Regions from separate parts of the Aminobacter sp. NyZ550 genome, predicted to be linked through region 2. Evidence: riboswitches for the same ligand, from Rfam matches in the RefSeq annotation. Region 2 holds a riboswitch; the other holds the start of a gene.
What was found. A riboswitch is a leader RNA that binds a small molecule or an ion and turns the genes downstream of it on or off. The one in region 2 is predicted to bind thiamine pyrophosphate.
Positions count from the first base shown of each region.

Region 1: another riboswitch for thiamine pyrophosphate. It lies ahead of thiC (phosphomethylpyrimidine synthase ThiC); the one in region 2 lies ahead of thiB (thiamine ABC transporter substrate binding subunit).

Region 1 covers NZ_CP114190.1:1,560,409-1,570,179, reverse strand. The annotation lists gene N7E70_RS07830 (alpha-ketoacid dehydrogenase subunit beta) at 1-374, opposite strand, end outside; gene N7E70_RS07825 (3-methyl-2-oxobutanoate dehydrogenase (2-methylpropanoyl-transferring) subunit alpha) at 378-1,613, opposite strand; TPP riboswitch at 1,802-1,918, shown strand; gene thiC (phosphomethylpyrimidine synthase ThiC) at 2,028-3,854, shown strand; gene thiO (glycine oxidase ThiO) at 3,851-4,840, shown strand; gene thiS (sulfur carrier protein ThiS) at 4,824-5,021, shown strand; gene N7E70_RS07805 (thiazole synthase) at 5,025-5,798, shown strand; gene N7E70_RS07800 (thiamine phosphate synthase) at 5,795-6,400, shown strand; gene N7E70_RS07795 (hydroxymethylpyrimidine/phosphomethylpyrimidine kinase) at 6,370-7,143, shown strand; gene fghA (S-formylglutathione hydrolase) at 7,160-7,993, opposite strand; gene N7E70_RS07785 (S-(hydroxymethyl)glutathione dehydrogenase/class III alcohol dehydrogenase) at 8,227-9,354, opposite strand; gene N7E70_RS07780 (glutathione S-transferase family protein) at 9,423-9,771, opposite strand, start outside.
Region 2 covers NZ_CP114190.1:1,254,048-1,263,818, reverse strand. The annotation lists gene N7E70_RS06225 (ABC-F family ATP-binding cassette domain-containing protein) at 1-1,178, opposite strand, end outside; gene N7E70_RS06220 (thiamine diphosphokinase) at 1,182-1,826, opposite strand; TPP riboswitch at 1,931-2,054, shown strand; gene thiB (thiamine ABC transporter substrate binding subunit) at 2,099-3,103, shown strand; gene thiP (thiamine/thiamine pyrophosphate ABC transporter permease) at 3,351-4,967, shown strand; partial or broken gene thiQ (thiamine ABC transporter ATP-binding protein) at 4,964-5,724, shown strand; gene N7E70_RS06200 (M48 family metalloprotease) at 5,911-7,359, shown strand; gene N7E70_RS06195 (RNA polymerase factor sigma-32) at 7,420-8,289, opposite strand; gene N7E70_RS06190 (amino acid ABC transporter substrate-binding protein) at 8,540-9,313, shown strand; gene N7E70_RS06185 (amino acid ABC transporter permease) at 9,454-9,771, shown strand, end outside.

The DNA.
Region 1 (9,771 bases), 310 kb from region 2:
CCGAAGATGCCGCCGCCAGTGGGCATGCGGATGACGATCGGACAGGTGAACTCGCCACTGGAGCGGTATCGCAACCGTGCCGCTTCCGAAACGATCTGGTCATATGCTGGATAGACGTAGTCGGCGAACTGGATTTCGATACATGGCTTGAGGCCATAGGCAGCCATGCCGACGGCGGCACCGACGATGCCCAATTCGCTGATCGGCGCGTCGAAACAGCGCTCCCGACCGTATTTCTGCTGAAGACCCTGGGTGCAGCGGAAGACGCCACCGAAATAGCCGACGTCCTCGCCGAAAACGACGACGTTGTCATCGCGGCCCATGGCGACATCCATGGCGCTGCGGATGGCCTCGATCATTGTCATGCGCGGCATCGGCTACACTCCCGCCTTCTGGCGCTGGCGACGGAGATGCGGCGGCATCTCGGCATAGACGCCCTCGAACATGTCACGCGTCGACGGCTTGCCGCCGGCATGCAGCGTGCCGTGGCTCTCGGCTTCCTTCTGCGCCGTGATCACCGCCTCGAGGATTTCCGCCTCGGTCTGCTTGTGGCGCTCGTCCGACCATAGGCCACGCTTGATCAGGTGGTTCTTCAGCCGGATCACCGGGTCACCCAGCGGCCAGGCATCGGACTCTGTCTTGGGCCGGTAAGCGGATGGATCATCTGACGTGGAATGTGCGCCGACACGGTAGGTGACATATTCGACCAGCGTCGGCCCGAGATTGAGCCTGGCCCGCTCCGTCGCCCATTTCGCCACCGCATGGACAGCGAGATAGTCGTTGCCGTCGACACGCAAGGCCGCGATGCCAAACCCAAGCCCACGCGCCGCAAACGTGCCGGAGCCGCCGCGGGCGATGCCCTGGAAGGTCGAGATCGCCCACTGGTTGTTGACGATGTTGAGGACGACGGGCGCCTTGTAGGTCGAGGCGAAGACAAGTGCGGCGTGGAAGTCGCTCTCGGCGGTGGCGCCGTCACCGACCCAGCCGACAGCGATCTTGGTGTCCCCCTTGATGGCGGATGCCATCGCCCAGCCCACCGCCTGGATATACTGGGTGGTCAGGTTGCCGGAAATCGAGAAGAAACCGTGATCCTTGGCCGAATACATGATCGGCAGCTGGCGGCCCTTCAGCGGATCCATCTCGTTGGAATAGATCTGGTTCATCATGTCGACCATCGGATAGCCGCCGGCGATCAGCAGGCCGGCCTGGCGATAGGTCGGGAAGTTCATGTCGCCCTGAACGAGCGCCTTGCGGAAGGCGCAGCTGACCGCCTCCTCGCCCATATGCTGCATGTAGAAAGAGGTCTTGCCCTGTCGCTGCGCCATCTGCATGCGCGCGTCGAAGGAGCGCAGCGTCATCATGTGGCGCAGCCCTTCGAGCTGCTCCTCGTCGGTCAGCGTACCGGCCCATGGACCTACGGCATCGCCTTCGCGATTGAGCACGCGGATGATCGAATAAGCCAGGTCGCGGATCGTCCTGGGATCGACGTCGACCGGCGGCCTGTCGACCGAACCCGCCTTGGGGATCGGCACATTTGAGAAGTCGGGGGTGCCGCCCGGGCGCACTTCCGGCTCGGGCACATGGAACTTCAGCGGCGCGGGATTGTCCGTCACGGATGCTCCTCCTGTCGCGTGCGCAGGCCAAATGGTCCTCCCTGCGCGGCAGACAATTTACGTCAGTAACGCTGACCTATTATCCGATCGTCTTCGAAACCGCAATGGGTCTCGATGCCCCCGACTTTGGCATTCTCTCGGCCTCGGCGAAAGGCCGTTGACACGACGCCGGTTCCGCCTCCATGCTTAGGGCTCACCAGGGGGGTCCCGACAAGGGGCTGAGATTCTGCTGGCTCGCGCAGCGCAGTGACCCGTTGAACCTGATCCAGTTCATACTGGCGTAGGGACGGTGCGAGGCGCAGCAGGCCGGATATCCGGCTAAGGCATTCGGGCTCATTCTTGCCCGAAGTCCCCAGGCAAAACCTCTCCTCCTTCTCATCGCATGGACTGGGTCTCCAACCAGGAGGCTCACTCATGAATGCCCACACCCCATCAGTCACCGTTGGCGAACTTCCCGCGTCGCGGAAGGTCTACAAGCCAGGCAAGCTACATCCCGACATCCGTGTGCCGATGCGCGAGATCTCGGTTCATCCGAGCGCCGGCGAGCCGCCGGTCACCGTCTATGATTCGTCAGGCCCCTACACCGACACGTCGGTGACAACAGACATCGAGCGCGGCCTGCCGCGGCTGCGCGAAGACTGGATCATCGCCCGCGGCGACGTCGAGCGTTATGAAGGCCGCGCGGTCAAGGCTGAGGACAATGGCTTCGTCTCCGGCGAAAGGCTGACGCCGGAATTCCCGGTTCGCAACGCCCCGCTGCGCGCCACCGGCGGCCGCGCCGTCACCCAGCTTGCTTATGCCCGCGCCGGCATCGTCACGCCCGAAATGGAATTCGTCGCCATCCGCGAGAACCTCGGCCGCGAGCAGATCCGGGCCAAGCTTCAACGCGACGGCGAGAGCTTCGGCGCCGTCATTCCCGATTTCGTCACCCCGGAATTCGTCCGCGACGAGGTCGCCCGCGGCCGCGCCATCATCCCCTCCAACATCAACCACCCCGAGAGCGAGCCGATGATCATCGGCCGCAATTTCCTGGTCAAGATCAACGCCAATATCGGCAATTCCGCCGTCACCTCGTCGATGGCCGAGGAAGTCGAGAAGATGGTGTGGGCGACACGCTGGGGCGGCGACACGGTGATGGACTTGTCGACCGGCCGCAACATCCACAACATCCGTGACTGGATCATCCGCAACGCGCCGGTGCCGATCGGCACGGTGCCGCTCTACCAGGCGCTGGAGAAGGTCGGAGGCATCGCCGAGGACCTGACCTGGGAGGTGTTCCGCGACACGCTCATCGAGCAGGCCGAGCAGGGCGTCGACTATTTCACCATCCATGCCGGCGTGCGGCTCGCCTACATCCACCTGACAGTTGACCGCGTCACCGGCATCGTCTCGCGCGGCGGCTCGATCATGGCCAAATGGTGCCTGCATCACCACAAGGAGAGCTTCCTCTACGAGCATTTCGAGGAGATCTGCGACATCTGCCGAACCTATGACGTCGCCTTTTCGCTCGGCGACGGCCTGCGTCCCGGCTCGATTGCGGACGCCAACGACGCCGCCCAGTTCGCCGAACTGGAGACGCTCGGCGAACTCACCAAGATCGCCTGGGCCAAGGACTGCCAGGTGATGATCGAGGGCCCCGGCCATGTGCCGATGCACAAGATCAAGGAGAACATGGACAAGCAGTTGGAAGTCTGCGGCGAGGCGCCCTTCTACACGCTCGGGCCTTTGACCACCGACATCGCACCCGGCTACGACCACATCACCTCGGGCATCGGCGCTGCGATGATCGGCTGGTTCGGCACGGCGATGCTCTGCTACGTCACGCCCAAGGAGCATCTTGGCCTGCCCGACCGCGACGACGTCAAGGTCGGCGTCATCACCTACAAGATCGCAGCACACGCCGCCGACCTCGCCAAGGGCCATCCGGCCGCCAAGGTCAGGGACGACGCGCTGTCGCGGGCGCGCTTCGAGTTCCGCTGGGAAGACCAGTTCAACCTGTCGCTCGACCCGGAGACGGCGCGTTCCTACCACGACCAGACCTTGCCCAAGGAGGCGCACAAGGTGGCGCATTTCTGCTCCATGTGCGGCCCCAAATTCTGCTCGATGCGGATCTCCCACGACATCCGCGCCGAGGCGCAGAAGGAAGGGCTGGCAGCGATGGCGGCAAAGTACCGCGACGGCGGCGACCTCTACATGCCGGTGGAAAGCGCCGAACCCGCGGAGACGGCAGGCCAGCCATGAAGGTGCGGATCCGCGGTGCGGGCGTCGCCGGGCTGACGCTCGCACATGAGCTGGCCACGCGCGGCGCAAGCGTGACCGTTGTCGAGGAGCGCAAGCAGATCGCCGGCAATGCCTCATGGCAGGCCGGCGGCATGCTGGCGCCCTGGTGCGAACGCGAGAGCGCCGAAGAGATGGTGCTTTCGCTCGGACGGGATGCCGCCGACTGGTGGTCCGCCGCCCTGCCCGGGCATGTCATGCGCAACGGTACGCTGGTCGTGGCGCCAGCCCGGGACGCGGGTGAACTCGACCGCTTCGGCCGCCGAACGTCCGGCTTTCGCGAGGTTGACGCCGATACGATCGCAGCACTCGAGCCTGACCTCGAAGGACGTTTCGGACGCGCACTGTTCTTCACCGAGGAGGCGCATGTCGATCCGCGCAAGGCGATGCTCGGGCTGCAGCAAAAGCTGGTGCAATTGGGCGTGCGCTTCGAGTTCGGCTACGGCGCCGTGCTGGCACCCGGCGAGCCTGACATCGAGGCCGACTGCACAGGCCTGGCAGACCCGAGCCCGGGCCTGCGCGGCGTGCGCGGTGAGATGCTGATCCTCAGGACGTCTGACATTTCGCTGGCGCGCCCGGTACGGCTCTTGCATCCGCGCGTGCCCGTCTATGTCGTGCCGCGCTCCGGCAACCTGTTCATGGTCGGCGCGACGATGCTCGAAAGCGACGTGACCGGGCCGACCACCGCGCGTTCAGTGATGGAACTGCTCAACGCCGCCTATGCGCTGCATCCGGCTTTCGGCGAAGCTGAACTCATCGAGACGGGTGTCGGTGTGCGGCCAGCCTTTGCCGACAATTTGCCGCGTGTCGAGCGCGACGGCAACACGATCCGCATCAACGGCCTCTACCGCCACGGCTTCCTGCTCGCGCCTGAGATGGCGCGGCAGGCCACCGACATGATCCTGGGCCACAAGACGAAAAAGGAGCTCGCCCATGAAGCTCACCGTTAACGGCGAAAGCCACGAGGTCGCGGCCGGCACGCTGGCGGCGCTGCTGACTGAGCTCGACTACGAGGGCAGTTGGCTGGCCACCGCGCTGAACGGCGAGGTGGTTCCGGCACGGGAGCGCGACGACTGCGCCCTGGCCGACGGCGACCGCATTGAGATTCTTGCGCCGATGAAGGGAGGCTGACCCGTGCTCGAACTCTACGGACAACAGGTTTCGTCCCGCCTGCTCCTCGGCACCGCACTTTACCCCTCGCCTGCGATCATGGCGGAAGCAATCAAAGCGTCGGGCGCCGATATCGTCACTGTCTCGCTGCGCCGCGAGACTTCCGGCGGCAAGACAGGTGGAAAATTCTGGTCGCTGGTCCAGTCGCTCGGCGTCCGGGTGTTGCCCAACACCGCCGGCTGCCATTCGGTCAAGGAGGCGGTCACGACGGCGCGCATGGCCCGCGAGGTGTTCGGCACCGATTGGATCAAGCTTGAGGTCATCGGCAACCACGACACGCTACAGCCCGACGTGTTCGGCCTGGTCGAGGCGGCCAAGATCCTGGCTGCCGAAGGCTTCGACGTCTTCCCCTACACGACCGACGATCTGGTCGTCGCCGGGCGCTTGCTCGATGTCGGCTGCAAGCTGCTGATGCCCTGGTGTGCGCCGATCGGGTCCGCGCGCGGGCCGCAGAACCTCGACGCCCTGCGCAGCCTGCGCGGTCATTTCCCCGATGTGCCGCTCATCGTCGATGCCGGCATCGGCCGCCCGTCGCATGCGGCCACCGTCATGGAGCTCGGCTACGACGCCGTGCTGCTCAACACGGCGGTTGCCAAGGCAGGCGACCCCGTCGCCATGGCTTCGGCTTTCGGCAAGGCGATTGAAGCAGGACGCCAGGCCTTCCGCGCCGGCCCGCTCGAAGCACGCGACATGGCCGTCCCCTCCACCCCCGTTATCGGCATGGCAGCATTTTCATGAAGCTCGACCCGTTTTACCCGATCGTCGATTCCGCAGCGTGGATCGAGCGGCTGGTGCCGTTGGGCGTCAAGCTGGTGCAAATGCGGATCAAGGACATGGACGAAGCCGGCCTGCGCCGCGAAATCCGCGCGGCGAAGGCCGTCTGCGAACGCCACCGCTGCCAGCTCATCGTCAATGACTACTGGCGCCTCGCCATCGACGAGGGCTGCGACTTCGTTCATCTCGGCCAGGAAGATCTCGCAGAAGCGGATGTCAAAGCGATCCGCCACGCCGGCATGAAGCTCGGCCTCAGCACCCATGACGACGCCGAACTCGACACAGCACTTGCCGCCGCGCCCGATTATGTCGCGCTTGGTCCCGTCTATCCGACCATCCTCAAGGCGATGAAATGGGCGCCGCAAGGGCTCGACCGCATCGCCCTCTGGAAACGGCGCGTGGGCGCGACACCGCTGGTCGCCATCGGCGGACTCAATGTCGACCGCATAGCAGGCGTCTTCGCGCAAGGCGCCGACGTAGCTGCCGTCGTCACCGACATCACGCTCAACGCTGATCCCGAAGCGCGGACGCGCGAATGGCTGGCAGCGACGGCTCAGTGGCGATGACCCCGCATGTGCTGATCATCGCCGGCTCGGATTCGAGCGGCGGCGCCGGCATCGTCCGCGACGTCGAGACGGTATCGGCCTTCGGTTTGCGTTGCAGCGTCGCCGTCACCGCGGTGACGGTGCAGACACATGCCCGCGTCGAGCGCATCGAACGGATGCCGCCTCAGCTGATTGCCGAGCAGATGCGCGCGGCCATTGCCGCCAATCCGATTGCTGCGGTCAAGATCGGCATGCTGGGAACGGCCGCGACGATCGACACCGTCGCCTCGGTGCTGGCGAGCAGCCTGCCGGTGCCTGTCGTGCTCGATCCGGTGCTTGCTTCGACCTCGGGACGTCAGCTGCTCGACGGCGGCGCCGTCGACGCGCTCAAGCGCAAGCTGTTTCCGCTCTGCACGTTGGTCACACCCAACCTGCCGGAACTGGCGCTGCTGACCGGCCTGCCGCTCGCCTCCGGCGAACGCGACATCGTCAGCCAGGCAGCAAAGCTTTTCGAGACCGGAGCGCCCGCCATTCTCGTCAAGGGCGGGCATGCCACGGGAGCGAGCGCCACCGACATGCTGCTCTTGCCCGACCGTGAGCCGATCCGCTTCGAGGCGTCGCGCATCGCGGTTTCCATGCGCGGCACCGGCTGCATGCTTGCAAGCGCAATCGCGGCGCATCTGGCACAATATGAAACGCTGGAGATCAGCATCGGCAAGGCGAAGCGCCATGTCTTCGCCAAGCTGCTGGCGGCCAGGCCGTGAGAGCGACTTTCGGCGTTCAGCCCAGACGGGCGGCGTGCCACCTCAAATGGTCGTCCATGAAGGTCGAGATGAAGTTGTAGGAATGGTCGTAGCCATCCTGCATGCGCAGGGTGAGCCCGATGCCTGCCTTCTTGCAGGCCTCGTCGAGCAGCCAGGGGCGCAGGCCCTCCTGCAGGAAACTGTCGGCCGAGCCCTGGTCGACAAGGAACTCCGGAAACCGCTTGCCGTCCTCGATCAGAAGCGTCGTGTCATAGGCGCGCCATGCAGCTTCATCAGCACCGAGATACTTCTCCAGCGCCGGCTTCGACCAGCCGGCGGTCGACGGCTGGGCGATGGGTGCGAAGGCCGAGCAGCTCTTGAAGCGCTCCGGGTTCTTGAGTGCGATGGTCAGCGCGCCGTGCCCGCCCATCGAGTGGCCAAAGATCGCCTGGCGCGACATATCGGCGGGGAAGTTTGCGGCGATCAGCGCCGGCAGTTCCTCGGTGATATAGGAATACATCCGGTAGTTCGCGGCAAAGGGCTGCTGCGTCGCATCGACATAGAAGCCGGCGCCCGAACCGAACTGCCAGTTGTCCTTTTCGTCGGCCACGCCTTCGCCGCGCGGACTGGTGTCGGGGCAGACGATGATCAGGCCGAACTCAGCGGCCAGGCGGCGGTATTCGCCCTTGTCCATGACATTGGCGTGGGTGCAGGTCAGGCCCGAGAGATACCACAGCACCGGCACGGGTCCGTTCTTGGCTTGCGGCGGTACGAACACCGCATAGGTCATGTCGCAGGCGCAGGCCTCGGAGGCGTGGGAATAGACGCCCTGGATGCCGCCATGCGACTTCGACGTGGAAACGGTCTTCATCTGCTCTGCCTTCTCGTCAAGAATTGCTGCCCCGGCATAACCTCGGGGGCGGCGACCTGCAACCGTTCAAAGAGATGCCGGCGGCGCGGCCGAGGGGTTGTGGAAACCTCGGACACGCCGCCGGTCGACGCCCAGCTTCGGGAACACGCGGGCCAAGCTGGGAGGCTTGAGGGCCGGCGAAAAGCCGTGGCGTTTGGGGGAGCCGGCCATGGGGGCCTGGCCGGCTTTGGGAGTTAGTAGACGACCACGCTGCGGATGCTTTCGCCTGCATGCATCAGGTCGAAACCCTTGTTGATGTCTTCGAGCTTCAGCGTATGGGTGATCATCGGGTCGATCTGGATCTTGCCCTCCATGTACCAGTCGACGATCTTCGGCACGTCGGTGCGGCCGCGTGCGCCGCCAAAGGCGGTGCCTTTCCAGGTCCGGCCCGTGACCAGCTGGAACGGACGCGTCGCAATCTCCTGGCCGGCGCCGGCGACACCGATGACGATCGACTCGCCCCAGCCGCGATGCGACGCTTCCAGTGCCTGGCGCATCACCTTGACGTTGCCGGTGCAGTCGAAGGTGTAGTCGGCGCCGCCGATCTGGTCGGCACCACGCTTGGTCATGTTGACCAGATAAGGAACGATGTCGCCCTCGACCTCCTTCGGATTGACGAAATGCGTCATGCCGAACTTCTCGCCCCAGGCCTTGCGCTCATTGTTGATGTCGACGCCGATGATCATGTCGGCACCGGCAAGGCGAAGACCCTGCAGCACGTTGAGGCCGATGCCGCCGAGACCGAAGACGATCGCCGTTGAACCGATCTCCACCCTGGCGGTGTTGATGACGGCACCGATGCCTGTCGTCACGCCGCAGCCGATGTAGCAGATCTTGTCGAAGGGGGCGTCCGGATTGACCTTGGCGAGTGCGATCTCGGGCAGCACGGTGAAGTTCGAGAATGTCGAGCAGCCCATATAATGGAAGATCTTGTCCTTGCCGATCGAGAAGCGCGAGGTGCCGTCAGGCATCAGCCCCTGGCCTTGCGTCGAGCGGATCGCGGTGCACAGGTTGGTCTTGCGGCTGAGGCAGGACGGGCAGGAGCGGCATTCCGGCGTGTAGAGCGGAATGACGTGGTCGCCCTTCTTGAGCGAGGTGACACCCTTGCCGACATCGACGACGACGCCGGCACCCTCATGGCCGAGAATGGCCGGGAAGATGCCTTCGGGATCGGCGCCTGACAGCGTGAATTCGTCGGTGTGGCAGATGCCGGTCGCCTTGATCTCGACCAGCACCTCGCCCTCGCGCGGCCCCTCGAGGTCCACCTCCATGATCTCGAGCGGCTTTCCGGCTCCAACGGCGACGGCGGCGCGGGTTTTCATTTTCTTCTCACTCCCAAATCTGGATTGTCAGCCGTGCATGTCACCGGCTTGAATGTTGTCTTCTGACTTCAGGCCGCCTTGGCAGGCCCTGCGGGGAACACGCCGGACATGACCGTGAAGCCCTTGATGCGTTTGACCCGATCGCACCAGCGGCGGATCGCCGGATAGTCCTGTCTTGAAATGCCGCCCTCTTCCGACAGCATGATGTAGGGGAAGCAGGCGATGTCGGCGATCGTCGGGTGTGACGCCGAGCAGATCCAGTCGCGCCCCTCCTGCTCGCCGAACCACAGATGCTCATCGAGAATGCGGAACAGCCGGTGCGCGCCAGTGCGGGCCGCCTCGACGTCGAAGTCGTAGAACAGAGCGTCGTGCAGGCGGGCGGCGGATGCGGTGGCGGTGATGCCGTCGGCAAAGGCC
Region 2 (9,771 bases):
AACAGGAAGTCCTTCATGTAGGAGACGACGTGGCGCTGCTCGCCATTGATGACGAGGTTTTCGCCACGGCCATCGGTCAGGTAGCTCGACAGCGTTTCGTTCGGATCGACCGCCTCGCGCTTTTGGTCGAGGGTGGCGATCTCCAGATTGACGCCAAGCCGCACGCTGCCGGCATCGGGCTCCAACTCGCCGGTCAGCATCTTGAGCAAGGTCGTCTTGCCGGCACCGTTGGGGCCGACGAGACCGACGCGATCGCCGCGCTGGATGCGGGTCGAGAAACCCTTGACGACTGAAAGCTCGCCAAAGCTCTTGTCGATGTTCTTGGCCTCGATGATCAGCTTGCCGGATTCTGCCGCCTCGCTGGCAACCATGGTCGCCACGCCCTCGGCGCCGCGATGGCTGCGGAACGTCTGGCGCATCGTCTGCAGTTCGCCGAGCCGGCGCATGTTGCGCTTGCGCCGCGCCGTCACGCCATAACGCAGCCAATGCTCCTCGCGCACGATCTGGCGGCCGAGCTTGTGCTGCTCGCGCTCCTCCTCCTCGAGGATCTGGTCGCGCCATTCCTCGAAATGGGCAAAGCCGCGGTCGAGCCGGCGCGTCTGGCCGCGATCGAGCCAGACGGTGTTGCGGCTGACGCGCTCGAGAAAGCGGCGGTCGTGCGAAATCAGGATCAGCGCCGAGGAGGTGCGGATCAGCTCCTCTTCCAGCCATTCGATGACCGCGAGGTCGAGATGGTTGGTCGGCTCGTCGAGCAGCAGGATGTCGGGCTCGGGCGCCATGACGCGGGCAAGGGCTGCGCGACGCGCTTCGCCGCCCGACAGGTCGGCCGGGGACTCTTCGCCGGTCAGGCCGAGATGGTCGAGCAGATAGGTGGCGCGATGCGGATCGTCAGCAGGTCCGAGCCCGGCTTCGACATAGGCGCGGACAGAGGCGAAGCCGTCCATGTCGGGCATCTGCGGCAAGTAGCGGATGGTTGCCGTCGGCTGGCGGAACACCACGCCGTCCTGCGGCTCGATCATGCCCGCCGCGATCTTGAGCAGCGTCGACTTGCCCGAGCCGTTGCGGCCGACAAGCGCGATCTTGTCGCCGGCAGCGGCCGTCAGTGCGGCGCCATCGAGCAGCGGCGTGCCGCCAAAGGTCAGACGGATGCCGTCGAGATTGAGAAGCGGAGGCGCCATGTTTCAGAAATCCGAGGCAGGAAAGGGATGAGCGAGGAGTAGGGCACGGCCGCTGCCGAGCGAAATCCGCAACGGACCCCGCACTTCATTGGAAAGGGTCAGCGACGAACCGAACGGCACGTCGACATTGTCGAGCGGCCACTTGGCGCCCTGTTCGGACAGCCCGGTCAGCTCGGAGAAGGCGAGCACCGAAAACAGCATGCCGTCTTCATAGTCGAAGCCTGCGCTGCCGGGCAGGAGCGGCAAAGCCTCCTGGCGCCCGCTGCTCAGCAGCACCTCGATGCCGGCTTCGGCAAGCCTGAGCGCAAGAGCGAAATGAAGGAAGGCGTGGTCGGCGCGGGCGCCGCCGAAGGCGCCGACAAGCACCAGCGAGGTCGCGCCGAGCCGAAGCGCGGCATCGATGGCCAGTTCACCGTCGGTCCTGTCCTTTTCGGCCGGAAAGGTCGCCCGCGGCAGGTCGGCAAAACGCGGGTCGAGATCTACCGGCACGGAATCGAAGTCGCCGAGCCACAGTTCCGGCATCAGCCCGAGCGTGGCGGCATGGCGGATACCGGCATCTGCCGCAATCACCCTGCTGCCCGCCACCTGGCGGTCGAGGCGCGGGGTGCGGAAAAGCTCGCCGCCGAGAAGTATGGTGAACCGGGTCATGGCATGCGCATTACCAGCCCGGCAGCCGAAACGGAAGGCCGCGACGCGGTCGGTGGCCGGCAAACTACCGCTTGCGTGGCCTGATGCGCGAGCCTATTTGTTGAACCGCTCTAACGGGGTGCCGGTCGCGCAATTGCGTGCCGGCTGAGAGGCATAGGGAACCGTCCCGGCCAACCCGCTGAACCTGATCCGGCTTGTACCGGCGGAGGGATTAGATGCTTCGGACGCCCGGCGCTTCAAATTCCCTTTCAACACCTATGAAGGAGGCGCCGATGCGCTCGTTGATCCTGTCCATGACTTCCGCCCTGGCGCTGGCCACGGTTGCTTTCCCTGCCGCTGCCGAAGGCAAGCTTACCGTCTACACCTATGAAAGCTTCACCTCCGAGTGGGGCCCCGGCCCGCAGGTCAAGAAGGCCTTCGAAGCCGACTGCGCCTGCACTGTCGACTTCGTCTCGGTCGCCGATGGCGTAGCACTGCTCAACCGCGTCAAGCTCGAAGGTGCATCGACCAAGGCCGACATCGTGCTTGGCCTCGACACCAATCTGACAGCCGAAGCCAAGGCCACCGGCCTGTTTGCACCGCATGGTGCCGCCGGCGCCGACGTCAAGGTTCCGGGTGACTGGAAGGACGACACCTTCGTTCCTTACGACTACGGCTACTTCGCCGTCGTCTATGACACCGAGACGCTGAAGGACCCGCCGAAAAGCCTGAAGGAACTTGTCGAGGGCAATCCGGAAGAAAAGATCGCGATCCAGGATCCGCGCACCTCGACGCCGGGCCTCGGCCTGCTGCTCTGGGTCAAGTCGGTCTATGGCGACAAGGCGCCGGAAGCCTGGGCCAAGCTCAAGGGCCGCGTGCTGACCGTCACCCCGGGCTGGAGCGAGGCCTATGGCCTGTTCACCAAGGGCGAGGCGCCGATGGTGCTGTCCTACACCACGTCGCCAGCCTACCACATGGTCGCCGAGAACACCGAGCGTTACCAGGCGGCGTCCTTCGAGGAAGGCCACTACCTGCAGATCGAGGTCGCCGGCATCACCACGACCGGCGCCAAGAACCCGCTGGCCGAAAAGTTCATGGCCTTCATGACCAGCCCAGGCTTCCAGGACGCCGTACCCGAAACCAACTGGATGCTGCCCGCCGGCAAGACCGACAAGCCGCTCAACCCTGCCTTCGACAAGCTGGTGAAGCCGACCAAGACGCTGATCTTCAGCGCCGACGAGGTGGCTGCCAACCGCAAGGCATGGGTCGACGAGTGGCTCGGCGTGATGAGCAAGTAAGGCTCTGTCGACCTGCCATGGTTGCGCTTGAACATCCCCTTCTGGCCTGCCGGCCATCTCCCCCGCAAGGGGGGAGATTGGTAGTGGAATGGCTCTCGCCAACCCCAGAGGTTGCCGGTGGTGCGTGGGCATCCAAGCCGCTGATCTCCCCCCTTGCGGGGGAGATGGCCGGCAGGCCAGAGGGGGGTGGGACAGAGCGCGACCCATCGCGGCTGCCGCACCTGCGCCTAGCCAATCGCGGCCCCGCATGTCGGTGAGCCGTACAGACCCCCGCATTGCCGCCGGCATCATCGCGCTGGCGGCCATCGGCATCCTGATCGGCGGCGCATTTGCCGGTCTTGGCATCGAGGCCGCACGCAATCCACAAGGTGCTGCCGACGCCTTCGATTCCTATCTCTTCCGCATTGCCCGTTTCACCCTGTGGCAGGCGCTGCTGTCGACCTTGCTGTCGGTTGTGCCGGCGATCTTCGTTGCCCGAGCGCTCGCACGGCATTCCGCCTTTCCCGGCCGCGCGCTGATCCTGCGCCTGTTTGCCGTTCCCCTCGCCTTGCCGGCGATCGTCGCAGCCCTTGGCATCCTGTCGCTCTACGGCCGCGCCGGCTATTTCGCTGAACCGCTGGCGGCGCTGACCGGCGGCACCTGGCCCGGCATCTATGGGCTGTCCGGCATTCTCGTTGCCCATGTCTTCTTCAACCTGCCGCTGGCGACGCGGCTGATTCTGGAGGCGCTGCAGACGGTGCCGGCGGACCAGTGGCGGCTGGCGAGCCAGCTCGGCATGGGCGCACGGTCGAGCTTCCGCATGATCGAATGGCCGGCAATCCGAGCAGCCTTGCCCGGCATTGCGGGCCTCGTTTTCATGCTGTGCATCACCTCCTTCACCATCGTGCTGACGCTCGGCGGCGGCCCGGCCGCAACAACGCTTGAGGTTGCGATCTATCAGGCGTTGCGCTTCGACTTCGACCCCGCGCGCGCAGTCGCCCTGACCCTGCTGCAGATCGCGCTCACGGCAGTTGTGGTTCTGGCGCTGATGCGGCTCGGTGCCAACACGACCGGCGACGCCAACCTGCCGGTGGCCCAGCGCAACTACATCAAGGCAAAGACCGGCGAGAAGGCGCTCAACACCGCCATCATCGTTGTGGCGCTCGTCTTCGTCGGTGGGCCGATGCTGGCGACAATCGTCTCCGGGCTTGAGGCCAATCTCGGCCGCCTCGCCGGCGAAGCGGCGGTGCAGCGTGCGACACGTACCAGCATCGTGCTTGCGACGCTGTCGGCAACACTCGCAACCATGCTTGCGCTGTCCCTCGTCATGGCGCGCCGGGCACTGGCCGGCAGCAGGACAGGCGGCGAAAAGACATTGCTCGAACGCTTCACCGACACCGGCGCCGGCTTCGTATTGGTGGTGCCGCCGATCGTCATCGGTGCCGGCTGGTTCGTGCTGGTGCGGCAGTCGGTCGAGGTGTTTTCGCTGGCGCCATTCATGGTCGTCACCGTCAACGCCGTTATGGCCATGCCATTTGCCGTCCGCGCCGTCCGCCCTGCCTATGATGCGGCCAGCGAACGTCACGAAAGGCTGTGCGCCCAGCTCGGCATCTCAGGCTGGAACAGGCTGCGGTTGATCGACTGGCCGGTGCTCAAGCGCCCGCTTGCAACGGCATTCTCCTTTGCCATGGCGCTGTCGCTCGGCGATCTCGGTGTCATCGCGCTGTTCGGCAGCGACGCGGTGCAGACCTTGCCCTACCTTTTGCTCGCCCGCATGGGCAGCTACCGCACCGATGACGCGGCGGGACTTGCATTGATGCTCGGCCTGTTGTGCCTGGCGTTGACGATGCTCGCCGACCGCCTCGGCAGGGAGACTGCGAAATGACCTCGACCAGTGCCGTGGTACGCCTCGACCATGTGGTGTTCAGCTATAGCGACACCATGGTGCGCTTCGACGTGACCTTTGCACCGGGCGAGATCACCGCGATCATGGGACCGAGCGGCGCCGGCAAGTCGACATTGCTCAACCTCGTCGCCGGCTTTGAGATACCGCGCGAAGGCCGCGTGTTGATCGGCGACGTCGACGTGACGATCGCACCGCCATCCGAGCGGCCGGTGTCGATGGTTTTCCAGGAAAACAACCTCTTTGCCCACCTCGACGTCGAGAAGAATGTCGGGCTCGGTCGCTCGCCTGCGCTGCGCCTGGACACTGCCGACAGGCGGGACGTGGCAACCGCACTGACACGCGTCGGCCTCGCCGGCATGGAGAAGCGCCTGCCCCGCGAACTGTCGGGCGGCGAACGCCAGCGCGTGGCGCTGGCGCGCGTCCTTGTCCGCGACCGGCCGATTCTCCTGCTGGATGAACCCTTTGCCTCGCTTGGACCAGCATTGCGCGAGGATATGCTGGATCTCGTGGCGAGCCTTCATGCAGAACGCGGCATGACCGTGCTTTTCGTGACACACCAGCCCGAAGATGCCCGAAAACTGGCCAAAAACATGGTTTTCGTCGAAGCTGGCACTGTCGCGGCGGCTGGAAAGACTGCGGATTTCTTCACCAATGCTGGACCTGAAGCGTTCAGACACTATATCGGCGGTGAACGGTGATGATGCGATCACGCCGGGTTGCCCGGAAGCGGACATAATTTACAGCCAAATCGCCACATTGGCGGTATCGGCCTTATTGTGTCGGCGAGTCGTCTGTGGCTACGTCCATCTGGTCGGGCCCGCTTCTGTTTTGCCTGCCGCCTGAAGACTTCGAAAGGACGCGAGCTCTGCCCACCTGCCGCGACATGTTGATCGAGACGAGAACGCCCCGCTATGCGCGCCTGATGGTTGCCGTCGCGCTGTCGGCGCTTGTCTCGGGTTGCCAGATACTCAACCCCTCCGATGTCCGCGAGTCAGGCTTCCAGCCGTCCAACAATCCTGTCACCGTCGACAACGTCACCCGCAACGACAAGCTCGCCGAGATCGCCAAGGCGCAGCATCCGCGCATTCTGGCGACCTATGGCGGCGAGTATTCGGATCCCAAGCTTGAGCGCATGGTCGCCAAGGTTGTCGGCAGCTTGACCACCGTGTCGAGCAACCCGAACCAGACCTACCGCATCACCATCCTGAACTCGCCCAACGTCAATGCCTTTGCGCTGCCCGGCGGCTATCTCTACGTGACGCGCGGCCTGCTGGCGCTGGCCAATGATTCGGCCGAGCTTGCCGCCGTCATCTCGCACGAGATGGGCCACGTCACTGCCAACCACGGCATCCAGCGTCAGCAGAAGGAAGCCGAGGAAGTGTTGGCGACCAAGGTCGTCACCGACGTGCTCGGCGAAAGCCCGACCGCCAAGGCAGCGCTGATCCGCGGCAAGCTCCGGCTCGCCCAGTTCTCGCGCAATCAGGAGCTGGAAGCCGACGGCATCGGCATCAAGATGAGCGGCCAGGCCGGCTACGATCCGTTTGCCGCAGGACGCTTCCTGCAGTCGATGGCCGCCTACTCCGACCTGCGCGCGGTCAGCGGCGCCACCGACGCCAGCCTCGACTTCCTGGCGAGCCACCCCAACGCGCCGCAGCGCATCGACCTTGCCCAGCGCCACGCCCGCCAGTTCGGCGCGCCCGGCATCGGCCGCCGCGATCGCGATTCCTTCCTCGCCGGCATCGACGGCCTGCTGTTCGGCGATACGCCCGACGAAGGTTATGTGCGCGGCACCACCTTCATGCACCCCAAGCTCGGCATCTCGTTTGCCGTGCCGCAAGGCTTTGTCATCGACAACACGGCAGCCGCCGTCACAGCGACCGGACCTGACAATACGGCTATCCGCTTCGATGGCGTGGCGATCGACGCCAAGCTGCCACTGACCGACTACGTCAAGAGCGGCTGGGTCGCAGGCCTCGACCCGTCGAGCGTGCGCGCCGATACGATCAACGGCAACGAGGCGGCCTTCGCCCGCGCCAGCGCCGAAGGCTGGCAGTTCGATATCGTCGTGATCCGCAATGGCGCGCAGGTCTATCGCCTGCTGACGGCCGCTCCGACGGCCAGCACCGCGCTGGACCAGATCGCCCGTTCGGTCAGCTCCAGCTTCCGGGTCATGACGGCAGCGGAGAAGGCTGGTCTGAAGCCGTTGCGCATCCGCGTCGTCACCGTCCAGCCCGGCCAGAACATGGGCTCGCTCGCCGCCAGCATGGTCGGCGTCGACCGCAAGCTCGACCTGTTCAGGGTTCTGAATGCGCTGGCGCCCGGCGCCTCGGTCTCCGCCGGCGACAAGGTCAAGATCGTCACCGACCGGTAGCGCATCGGCCCGGAAATCGGGACGTTCGGCAAGCACGATGCAGGTCCAGGAGATCAGCGCTCAGGCGACCTGGAACGCCGGGTTCCTCCGCTCCAGCGCTGATTTCAGCTTTTCCATGGCGCGGGTCTCGATCTGGCGAACCCGCTCCTTCGAGATGCCGAGCGAGGTGCCGAGCTCTTCCAGCGTAGCACCTTCCTCCGTCAGCCGACGTTCTTCGATGATCTGCAGTTCCCTCGCATTGAGCACGGTGAGCGCGTCATGCAGCCATCCCGAGCGGCGCTCGATGTCGATCGCCTCGCCGACCAGCTCGTCCGGCAAGGGATCGTCCGAGACCAGCAGATCCATCCGTTCGCCCGAATCGCCATCGTCGCTGAGCGGCGCATTGAGCGAGGTGTCGGGCACCGACAACCGCATGTCCATCAGCGCGACGTCGGCTTCCGACACGCCAAGGGCTACCGAAATCTCCTGATAGGCTGCGGTGCCGCCGAGCGGGTCGCCGCCCTGGGCGAGCCGGGCGCGCATGCGCCGCAGGTTGAAGAACAGCGACTTCTGCGCCGAACTCGTGCCGCCACGGACGATCGACCAGTTGCGCAGGATATAGTCCTGCATCGAGGCGCGAATCCACCAGGTCGCATAGGTCGAGAAGCGGACCTCACGCTCAGGGTCGAAGCGTGCCGCCGCTTCAAGCAGCCCGACATGGCCTTCCTGGATGAGGTCGCCCATCGGCAGCCCGTAGCGCCGGAACTTGACCGCCATGGCGATGACGAGGCGCATATGGGCGGTGGTGATGCAGTTGAGCGCATCCTGATCGTGCCGCTCTTTCCAGCGGATCGCCAGCTCGAGCTCTTCGCCGCGCTCCAGATAGGGCGCGCGCGACGCCGCCCTCAGCATCATCTGCTCGCCAGACAGGCCTGCCCGATCCATATACATCTTGCGCCCCTTGTCCTGAGAGCAGCCAGACGCGCACCGCAATTGCCGCGCTGCCCCGCAGCGCCATTAACGCGCCGTATCGTCGAATGTTCCGGGGCGGCTGGCGGCCTTCAGTTGCGTAGATTCGCATTCCAGTATTGCGTCAATTTTGAAATTTCATTCCTTATGTCGAGAGCTGGCTTCTGACAGATTGCCGCCAATCACAACTTTCCCGGCCAGCGAGCCGGGCACAAAATCGGGATCACACAAAATGAAGTGGTTTAAGTCGCTGGCCGTTGCCGCAACGATCCAGCTCGCAGCCGTCGCCGCCGGCCATGCCGGTGAAAATCTCAATGAGATCAAGGCAGCCGGCGTATTCAAGATCGGCACCGAGGGCACCTACGCGCCCTTTACCTATCACGACGCATCGGGAGCGCTCGTCGGCTTCGACGTCGAGATCGGCAAGGAAATCGCCAAGCGCCTCGGCGTCAAGGCAGAGTTTCTCGAAGGCAAGTGGGACGGCCTGATCGCCGGCATCGACGCCAAGCGCTATGACGCCGTCATCAACCAGGTCGGCATCACGGAGGCGCGCAAGGCCAAGTACGACTTCTCCGATCCCTACATCGCCTCGAAGGCAGTGCTGATCGTCAGCGGCAAGAATGAGGACATCAAGGGCTTCGCCGACCTCAAGGGCAAAAAGTCGGCCCAGTCGCTGACCAGCAATTTCGGCAAGATCGCCGAGGCCAATGGCGCCGAGCTCGTCGGCACCGATGGCTTCGACCAGTCGATCCAGCTGGTGCTGAACGGCCGCGCCGACGCCACCATCAACGACTCGCTATCGTTCCTCGACTTCAAGAAGCACAAGCCGGACGCCGACGTGAAGATCGTCGCCGAAGAGGCCAAGGCCGACTTCTCCGGCGTGATCGTGCGTAAGGGTGAGCCCGAGCTGGTCGAGGCGATCAACAAGGCGCTGGCGGAGATCAAGGCCGACGGCACCTACAAGAAGATTTCCGAGACCTATTTCGGCGCCGACGTCTCGCAGTAACAGCATTGCCCTTCAGGCGGCGCCCGGCGTGGCGGCCGCCTGTAAGGCGCTCATTTTCCACCTCTCATTTTTTCCCATGAACTTGCCCGGAAAATCTGCGATTTTCCGGGCTTGTTTGTTGTGGAGAGGGAGCATTCATCTTGCCACACTGGCTTCAATTGATGCTGGACTCGCTCGGCCCACTGTTGTGGGCCGCGCTCGTTTTCACAGCCCCGCTGACGCTTCTCTCTTTCGCCTTCGGCCTGACCGTGGGGCTGGGCGCAGCCCTTGCCCGCCTGTTCGGGCCTACCTGGCTTTCTGGCATCGTCCGCTTCTACGTCTGGATCATCCGCGGCACGCCGCTTCTGGTGCAGCTGTTCCTGATCTTCTACGGCCTGCCCAGCATCGGCATCGTGCTCGACGCCTTTCCGGCGGCACTGATCGGCTTCACCCTCAATGTCGGCGCGTATTCCTCCGAG